3 regions of the Paenibacillus sp. FSL M7-0420 genome follow, and region 2 is predicted to be linked to each of the others. Evidence: riboswitches for the same ligand, from Rfam matches in the RefSeq annotation. Region 2 holds a riboswitch; each other region holds the start of a gene.
The links. A riboswitch is a leader RNA that binds a small molecule or an ion and turns the genes downstream of it on or off. The one in region 2 is predicted to bind thiamine pyrophosphate.

Region 1: another riboswitch for thiamine pyrophosphate. It lies ahead of thiC (phosphomethylpyrimidine synthase ThiC); the one in region 2 lies ahead of MKX51_RS12985 (ABC transporter ATP-binding protein).
Region 3: another riboswitch for thiamine pyrophosphate. It lies ahead of MKX51_RS00490 (ABC transporter substrate-binding protein); the one in region 2 lies ahead of MKX51_RS12985 (ABC transporter ATP-binding protein).

The regions. Positions count from the first base shown of each region.
Region 1 covers NZ_JBBOCJ010000001.1:7,451,865-7,455,135, reverse strand. The annotation lists gene thiC (phosphomethylpyrimidine synthase ThiC) at 36-1,730, opposite strand; TPP riboswitch at 1,882-1,988, opposite strand; gene trxB (thioredoxin-disulfide reductase) at 2,038-2,991, opposite strand; gene MKX51_RS32255 (tetratricopeptide repeat protein) at 3,038-3,271, opposite strand, start outside.
Region 2 covers NZ_JBBOCJ010000001.1:3,082,081-3,085,351, forward strand. The annotation lists gene MKX51_RS12975 (ABC transporter substrate-binding protein) at 1-84, opposite strand, end outside; gene MKX51_RS12980 (ABC transporter permease) at 81-857, opposite strand; gene MKX51_RS12985 (ABC transporter ATP-binding protein) at 838-1,659, opposite strand; TPP riboswitch at 1,739-1,841, opposite strand; gene MKX51_RS12990 (TetR/AcrR family transcriptional regulator) at 1,908-2,564, opposite strand; gene MKX51_RS12995 (DHA2 family efflux MFS transporter permease subunit) at 2,715-3,271, shown strand, end outside.
Region 3 covers NZ_JBBOCJ010000001.1:107,070-110,340, reverse strand. The annotation lists gene MKX51_RS00495 (hypothetical protein) at 1-1,062, shown strand, start outside; TPP riboswitch at 1,135-1,245, shown strand; gene MKX51_RS00490 (ABC transporter substrate-binding protein) at 1,395-2,471, shown strand; gene MKX51_RS00485 (thiamine-binding protein) at 2,523-2,816, shown strand; gene MKX51_RS00480 (ABC transporter permease) at 2,813-3,271, shown strand, end outside.

The DNA of each region.
Region 1 (3,271 bases), 4.4 Mb from region 2:
AAGAATGTTGCGATTCCGCTATATTAGCAGCTAAATTACAGTGATTTGCTCCATCTATGAGAATTACGGATATCATGCGAAATCCGCATGCTGCAGAATTTAGGACCGCACATCGAACAGAAATGCGCCTGCTTCGCCCCCTCTGCCGGAAGGGTCTCGTCATGATACGCGAGCGCCCGTTCCGGGTCGAGGGAGAGATGGAACTGGTCGCGCCAGCGGAACTCGAACCGCGCCTTGGACAGCGCATCATCCCGGTCCTGCGCCCCCGGATGTCCCTTGGCGAGGTCTGCGGCATGTGCAGCGATTTTATAGGTAATGACGCCTTCGCGCACATCATTCTTGTCAGGCAGGCCTAAATGCTCCTTAGGTGTAACGTAACACAGCATCGCCGTCCCGAGCCCCCCGATTATCGCTGCCCCGATGGCCGAAGTGATGTGATCATAACCGGGTGCAATATCCGTAGTCAGCGGGCCGAGGGTATAGAAAGGGGCTTCGTGGCAGATCTCAAGCTGCTTGTCCATATTCTCCTTAATCTTGTGCAGCGGCACATGGCCCGGACCTTCGACCATGACCTGAACATCGTGCTTCCAGGCTAGTAGCGTCAGTTCTCCCAGTGTCTCCAGCTCGGCGAACTGAGCTTCATCATTGGCATCGGCGATAGAGCCGGGACGCAGGCCATCCCCCAGCGAGAAGGCCACATCATACGTCTTCATAATCTCACATATATCCTCGAAGTGTGTGTACAGGAAGTTCTCCTGCTGATGAGCCAGGCACCAGGCGGCCATAATCGATCCGCCCCGGGATACGATGCCGGTCATTCTCCGGGCAGTCAGCGGAATATAGCGCCGCAGTACCCCGGCATGAATGGTGAAGTAATCCACTCCCTGCTCCGCCTGCTCAATCAGCGTGTCACGGTAGAGCTCCCAGGTTAAGTCCTCGGCTATGCCGTTCACCTTCTCCAGCGCCTGGTATAAGGGCACTGTCCCGACCGGCACAGGAGAATTGCGGATTATCCACTCCCGGGTGGTATGGATCTTAGAGCCGGTGGAGAGATCCATGATGGTATCTGCCCCCCAGCGGGTTGCCCACCGCATCTTCTCCACCTCTTCTTCAATAGAAGAAGTGACCGCAGAATTTCCGATATTCGCATTGATCTTCACGAGGAAGTTACGGCCGATAATCATCGGCTCACTCTCCGGGTGATTGATATTGGCCGGAATGATGGCGCGGCCAGCGGCCACCTCATCCCTTACGAACTCCGGCCGGATATTCTCACGGATCGCAATATATTCCATTTCCGGTGTTATGATCCCTTGCCTTGCATAATACAGCTGAGTCACATTGCCGCCTGCATAGGCCCGCCGGGGATTCCTGCACAGTCCTGGATGAGCTTCTGCGGCAGCCCCTTCTCTGCGGATTCCGTTATCCTCCGGCCGGACGGCTCTTCCGGTGTATTCCTCCGAATCGCCGCGTTCCTCAATCCAGCATGAACGGTGCGGCGGCAGTCCCCTCCGAATGTCCGTCTCCTCCGCAGCATCCGTGTACATACCGCTTGTGTCATAGACCCGCAGCGGAGCATTGTCCTCTTCCCCGGCAACGCCTTCGGTTCTGCTGAGGCTGATCTCCCGCATCGGAACCCGGATATCCGGGCGTGAGCCCTCCACATACACTTTACGGCTCGCGGGGAATCCGGAAAGATTCACCTCTTCGTTCTTGAGCATTCCTGTCATTTCAATCTCCTCCTCTTCGCTCTGTACACTCATCAGATAAGAGGTCACGCAGCAGATTGAGCTGAAGAATCTATAGATTCCTGCAAGTCAAAAAGCCGCTCCACCTGGAGCGGCTTTATTAAAGGAACAGCCAAATAAGACTGTATTCAAAAAAGGTCCGACTCCACTTTCCTACGCTGGTATGATCCAGATCAGGTTCAAGGGTCCGGAAATTCAATTTTCCCGTCTCAGCCTATTCAGGCTCCCCTAGTGGGTATCTTATCTAATTAAATGCATTTTACCAGTTTGGGTAATTGTTGTAAACCCGTTATTTGTCCAGCGATTCGCTCCAGTCGTGCACCATCGTGCCTTCCAGGAACTTCTCGGCATCCATGGCGGCCATACAGCCGGTCCCTGCTGCCGATATCGCTTGACGGTAACGCGTATCCTGCACATCGCCGCAGGCGAATACGCCTGGGATGTTGGTCTCGGTGGTACCCGGGTTCACCACGATATAGCCATTAGCATCCGTGTTGATTTGCCCGCCCAAGAAGGCTGTGTTCGGTGTGTGTCCAATCGCTACGAACACGCCGTCTGCTTCTACCAGCTCTGTCAGACCTGTCTCATTATTAAGCACCGTAAGGCCCTTCACTCCGGTCTCTCCTACCGTTACTTCAACCGGTGTGCGGTTCAAGGCCCAGGTTACCTTACTGTTGTCACGCGCCCGGTCCTGCATGATCTTCGAGGCCCGCAGCTCGGGACGGCGGTGAACCAGCGTTACGCTGGACGCAAAGCGGGTCAGGAAGCTGGCTTCCTCCATGGCGGAGTCTCCGCCGCCGACGACGACAATCTTTTTATTACGGAAAAAGAAGCCGTCACAGGTCGCACAGGTGCTGACCCCGCGTCCCACATTCTCCTGCTCGCCCGGGATGCCCAGATATCTTGCAGAGGCCCCGGTTGAAATAATAACTGATTCTGCTTCCAGTACACCCATCCCGTCCACGGTCACCTTGAACGGGCGCTGTGAGAAGTCCACCGACTCCACCCAGCCGTTCTTGAATTCAGCGCCGAAGCGTTCCGCCTGCTTGCGCATATTGTCCATCAGGTCCGGACCCAGAATCCCTTCAGGGAAGCCTGGAAAGTTCTCCACTTCTGTCGTCGTTGTCAGTTGTCCACCCGGCTGCAAGCCTTCAATGACCAGCGGGCTCAGGTTCGCACGCGCCAGATAAATCGCGGCAGTCAGCCCGGCCGGGCCTGTTCCGATTACAATCGTTTTGTACATTACATTGGCCTCCTTACAAGTAGGTGTTCTTACAACAGCAATTGCTTCAAATACGGGTAGTGGACGGCGATAAGCCGCCGGTTCCGGGCAGCATCCCCTTGGGTCCGGGAGCAGCCGCAGGCTCCTGCTCTTCGCCGGGCGAGCCGCCGGCTTCATTCAGGTTCTCCCCGATCAGCCGCTGAAGGCTGAACAATGCCGCCTCCTGCAGGCGGTCCTCCTTCAGCGGCTCCTGCTCCAGAACTCCGCGCAGTACCTCGGACATCTCCTCGTCCTCAATCCA
Region 2 (3,271 bases):
CATACAGAGCAGCAGAGCAGACAGCAGCATGGCTGGCCTTGAAATCGCATGGTGCAGATAACGGGTATAGCGGATAGTAGTCATGAATAACGTCCTCTTTTCTTCAGAATAATCTTCTCCAGCGCGGCGACTGCCAGAAACAGCAGGATACCGAGTAGGGATAATAAGACAACGGCGGCGAACATCTTGGCGCTCTGCAGATTCCCGGCCATTCTGCGGCTGAAATAGCCCAGCCCCTGGCTGCCCCCAAGCCATTCCCCAATAGTTGCACCGATCACACAGTACACAGCCGACAGCTTCAGCCCGGAGAAAAAAGAGGGTAAAGCCAGCGGAACGCCCACCTTCCCGAGAATCTGCCAGCGGTTCGCGCCATATGTCAACAGCAGCTCCCGGTAGGCGTCCGTGTTCTTGGACAACCCGTCATAGGTGCCGATGACCACCGGGAAGAAAGCGGTCAGGAAGACAACGGCGACCTTGCTCCATAGGGTGTAGCCGAACCACATGATGAACAGGGGAGAGAGGGCGATCAGCGGAACCGTCTGGCTGATAATCAGCAGCGGGTACAGCGCCTTGGCCAGCGGACGGAACAGATGCATGGCGATTCCCAGCAGGCTGCCGCAGACCACGGATAGTGCGAAGCCTGTGAGCACTTCAAGCAGTGTGGCGGGCAGATGTACCCCGAACAATAGATGGCGCTCTTCCATCAATGCCATCCACACCGCAGACGGAGCCGGAAGGATGAAGGGAGGAACCAGGCCCAGCCGGGCTACAGTCTCCCAGACTGCAAGCGTCAGCAGGGCGAGCAGGGCAGCCGGACCGTAATGCTGGAGCAATCTTCTAGGAGCGGCGGTTCTCATATAGCTTCAGCTCCAATTCCTGGCGCAGGGCGGCGAACTGCGGCTCATAATTCAGACTGTGATGACGCGGGCGGGGGATACCGGCTGGGAATTCCTGCATCCCGCTGCCGCCACTGCCCGTCATTAGATAGATTCTGTCACTGAGCAGCAGAGCCTCCTCCAGATCATGGGTGATGAACAGCACCGTCTTGTCCAGCTCTGCCCATAACTCCAACAGCCAGCGCTGCAATGAACGCTTGGTAATGGCATCAAGCGCCCCGAACGGCTCATCGAGCAGCAGCAGATCATTCCCCGCCGCCACGGTGCGGAGGACCGCCACGCGCTGGCGCATCCCGCCGGACAGCTCCTGGGGATAAGCCCCTTCGGTTCCCTCAAGGCCGAAGCGTTGCAGCAGGGTACGGATCTCGGCCACAGCGGCCGCTTTGGGACGGCTGCGCTTGAGTTCCCAAGGCAGCAGACAATTGTCCAGCACGGTGCGCCAAGGGAGGAGGAGATCCTGCTGCGGCATGTAGGCCACACTGCCCAGCCTCTTCGCTGCTGCCGCGGACTCGGCTCCGTTCAGCGTAATCCTGCCTTTGTCCGGCTCCAGCAGGCCGGCGATGATTTTGAACAAGGTGCTTTTGCCGCATCCGCTTCCGCCTACGACAGAAATGAATTCGCCGCGCTGCACATTCATGGATAGCCCTGAGAAGACGGGGGTACGGGACGAGCCCGTCCCGAAAGCATAGGATAGATTGCTAATGTTGATCATAAGACTATGTACGAAGCCTCCCCGGATTGGTATAGATACTGCGTTGAGCACAAAAAAGCCCCATTCATTCCCGGAGGAATGAATGGGGCGGAAGGTACAGTCAGCTGCGGCCCTGTGACGTGAACCACTGATACATTCTGCTCCACTTCCCTCCGCTGGTATGATCCAGATCAGGTTCAAAGGGTCCGGAGCTTAAGCTCCGTCTCAGTCGGCCGACTCCCCTAGTGAATAATGTTGCTATTGAATTGGTAATTGCTACTTAATATACCACAAATTCTTCTCTTGTAAAGAGCAGACGCTCAGCGCTTCGCCAGACCGGTCACGAATAAAGTGACGATGCCCCGGGAGATGTCCAGCTTGGAGGAATGGTGCCGCTTCTGCTCATACAGGTACAGATCGGGGCTGAGGACAGAGATTAAGGCGGTGGCCGCAAAGGCCGGATCAATGTCAATAATCTCACCGCCCGCCGCAGCGCGCTGCAGCAGCTCTGTCATCATCACCCCCAGCCGCTGAAAAAAAGGATGCTCAAACTGGGTCAGCTGCTTCTTGCCGGTGAACTCGGCTTTGATCATATTCAGCAGCTCGGCATACTGCTCAATGAAATCGGCAATCTGCTCAATGCTGCTCTGCAGCTGAGCGAGAGCCGGAGCTTCACCGGCACTGGCAGCCACCTGCTGCTCCAGCCCGGACAGGAATTGATCTGCGCTGCCCTTCAGCAGTGCAGAACAGATCTCACCCTTGTCCGTGAAGCGGCGGTACAGGGAGCCTTGTCCTATGCCTGCTCGCTTGGCAATGCTGTACATGCTGACCGCCTCAAGACCGCTCTCGGTGAACAACTGGCGGGCAGCTTCAAGAATCCGCTGTACATAAGGATCGGCGGACTCGGGCGGGGCGGATTCTATGGCTTGCGGAGCTGAGCGCGGGAGCTGCGCAGCATCGGTGTCTGGCTTTTTCATGAGAACCCCTTTCAGAAAAGAATTGACACAACGGACAATTGTCCGTAGACTATGAATTGCGCTTACGGACAGTTGTCCGTTCACTCATTATATAGAACAATCTGCCCGCAGGTCAATCTAGAACGCGGACAGCTCAGGAGGAGAAGAGACATGGATCAGACCTTGAAGCAGGAAGCCGATTTCCGGCTGTCCGGCATTCTGGTTCCGCTGCTGGCCATCATTGCAGGAGTATTTATGGTTGTACTGGACAGTACGGCGATGAACGTAGCCTTGTCCAGGCTGGTGGTGGATTTCAAGACAGATCTGCATACGCTGCAGTGGGTAGTTACCGGATATATGCTGGCCCAGGCTTCCGTTATTCCGCTGTCCGGCTGGCTGTCTGACCGGTTCGGGGCCAAGACGGTCTTCCTGACGGCGGTAGTTGTGTTCACGATAGGCTCGATTCTGTGCGCTACACCAAGCAGCGCCGAGTGGCTGATTGTTTTCCGGGTTATTCAGGGACTGGGCGGCGGCTGTGTGCTCCCTGTCGGAATGGCCTATGTATACAGACTGGCTCCTAAAAGTAAGGTTGGCGTAGTCATGGGCATTATGGGTATTCCCGTCCTGTTCGCTCCGGCTATTGGTCCGGTATTGTCGGGCTGGCTGGTTGAATACCATTCCTGGCGCTGGATCTTCCTCATTAATATTCCGATTGGCATCATCGCTGT
Region 3 (3,271 bases), 3.0 Mb from region 2:
GTGGCTATTGAGGAGGAGAATCTCCCCTTCAGCATGGTGCTCGAATTCGCCGACCGGTTCCGCAACCTGGAGGATGTAAGCGTTCAGGATGAGCATACCTTCATCCATTGTCATAAGAAGTCTTTTGCCCGGGTAGAGGACTTCGTGTTCAGGCATCTGGCAGCCGGGCTGGAGCCGTATCTCGATCCTGCAGAGACGAATGGCAATTATTTCGAGACCCTGCCCTTCTTCGTCGATGAACGGATGCTGGTGCAGGCCTTCTACGGCGTTAATCTCCCGGAGGATGAGGAAGAGATCAGTGTCGAGCTGCTCTACCGGGCCTCCCAAGTGGACGGTCTGAGCATCGACGGCACCCCCTATATGAGCGCAAGTGATCCAGACTATATCAAGCAGTATACCCGGGAGCATTGCTATAGCCGCTGGGGGCCGGACACCTACTATATGACCAATGAGCAGACCTTCTGCTGCGTGAGCCGGGCGAAGCCGGAGATTGCCGCCCAGCTGATCAGCCAGATGTACGGCGAGTATTATTACGGAATGCTGCTGAGTATTTTTCATAAAATCGTGCTGCTGAAGCTCGCCAACCTCCACTCCCGGCTGCGTATCAACCACGACAACGACGAGATCGAGAATCTGATCTTCCTGATCAACAAATTCTCGGCCAAATTCTATTTTCTGGAGCTGATCTCGCAGTCGCAGGGGCGGGAGATTTTTTTTCAGCTGCGTAAGGTGTATGGCAATGATGCCTTGTTCGATGAGGTGAAAATGACCCTGAATGACCTGTTCCAGTACCAGGACAAATTCCAGGCCAAACGGCGGGATACACTCCTGATGGTGCTCACGGTATTCACGGTCATCAGCGGGATATACGGGATGAATCAGGTCATCGAGGATCTGAAGGGCCAGATCGACTGGAGTAAAATGCTGGAGTATTCCGCGTTCGAGTATCTGGCTCTGTTCCTGACCTTCTCCGGGATCACCGTCAGTGTCGGCTTAACGCTGAGAGAGATCTGGAACGGCATCCGCAGCCGCCGCAAGAAGCGGCATTATACGAGGGATTAAGACACAAAGGGTGGACAACGGCAGGACTGCCGTCTATAATACACCGTAAGAACATAGCAATACCCGTGAACTTTATAGAACCAGGGGTGCTGGAATTGGCCGGCTGAGATTGTATCCCACAAGATACTGACCCTTACACCTGATCTGGATAATGCCAGCGTAGGAATCTTCATTCAGCACAGTGCCTTGAGCGGTACTGAAGCTGAAATCCCCTCACGCAAGTCACTGGCGTCCCGATCTTCGGGACGCTTTTTTGATTCTAAGGATGTACAGGAATAGGGTTTCTGTAAGCTCTGAAGACCAGGGGTTGCTGGAAGGAGAGAAAAAGAGAAATGGGAGTCAAAAAAACAACAGGAATGCTGCTGATCAGCTCTATGCTGGTTCTCGCGGTCGCGGGATGTGGCGGCGGGAACAACAGCGGCAATGCGGGGGCCAGCGCACCTGCTGCCGGTAACAGCACAGCTGCACCTGATGCAACCGCAGCCGCACCCACGGATGCACCTAAGGCGCTGACCCCGGTCAAGATTGCCCTGGACTGGACGCCGAACACGAATCATACCGGCCTGTATGCTGCCAAGGAGCTGGGCTATTACGCGGAGGAAGGTCTTGATGTGCAGATTGTACAGCCGGGCGCTGCCGGTTCCGACACAATGGTCACTTCTGGTGAAGCCCAGTTCGGCATCAGCGCCCAGGAGGCGCTGACCCTGGCCCGTCTGCAGGATGTGCCGCTGGTATCGATTGCTGCAATCATTCAGCATAATACCTCCGGGTTCGCGGCTCCGAAGGACCGCAATATTAAGACGCCGAAGGATTTCGAAGGCAAAACGTACGGAGGCTGGGGCTCCCCTGCGGAGCAGGCTGCCATGAAAGCCATCATGGACCCCGAAGGCGGGGATGTCTCCAAGGTGAAGCTGGTGAATATCGGCGAAGCGGACTTTTTTACAGCCGTGAAGCGGGATATTGACTTCGCCTGGATCTTCTATGCCTGGACCGGCGTGGAAGCGGAGCTGCGCGGGGAGCCGCTGGATATGCTGTATCTGAAGGATTACGCTCCGCAGCTGGATTACTACACTCCGGTGCTGACCACCAGCGAGAAGGAGATCGCCGAGCACCCTGAAGTGGTGAAGGCCTTCCTTAAGGCTACGTCAAAAGGCTATCAGTACGCCATCGACCACCCGGAAGAAGCCGCGACGGTCTTGTCCGATGCTGTCCCTGATCTGGACCCCAAGCTGGTGCTGGCCAGCCAGAAATGGCTTAGCCCGAAATACAAGGACGACGCCCCGCGCTGGGGTGAGCAGAAGCTTGAGATCTGGAAGAATTACGCCGACTGGATGTACGGCCTGAAGCTGCTGGATAAGCCGCTGGATGCGGAGAGTACGTTTACGAATGAATTTTTGCCGGAATCATAATGAGCCCGCATGACGGGAATCTTATACCTAACTTGAAAGGAATGATTGATCATGGCTAACACACTGCTCAGCATTCAGGTAATTCCCAAGACACCGAACAACGAGGATTCCATCCCTTACGTGGACAAGGCTATAGAGGTCATTCAAAAGTCAGGCGTGAAGCATCAGGTGAATCCGCTGGAGACCACGATGGAAGGCGAGCTGTCCGAGCTGCTGGATATTGTGCGCGACATGCATGAGGCGCTGATCGCTTCCGGCAGTCCTAGTGTCATCTCACAGATCAAGATCGCCCATAATCCGGGCGGCATCAGCATGGAGAAGCTGACGGAGAAATACCGGCCGTGAGAAGCACCTGGAAGCTAGTGTGGCCGCCCTTTGTGGCGGTCCTCTTTTTTGTCGGGATATGGCAGCTATCGGTCATGCTGTTCGACATCCCGGCTTACCAGTTGCCCAGCCCCGCGGATATCGCGCGTGAATCGAAGAACAACGCCTCCGGGATCTGGGAGCACACCGCCGCCACGCTGCGGCTGACCCTGATCGGCTTCCCGGTCGGCACAGGCATCGGCCTGCTCACCGCCTTGCTGCTGCATCTGCTGCCCTGGGTCAAGCGGGCGATCTATCCGCTGCTGATCCTCAGCCAGAATGTGCCCTCCATTGCGCTGGCCCCGCTGCTGATTATCTGGTTCGGCTTCGGCCTGCTGCCCAAAATCATCCTGATCACCCTCGTCTGCTTCTTCCCCGTAGCTGTTGCAGCCATGGGCGGAATGGCCCAAAGCGACCGGGTGATGATGAATTATATG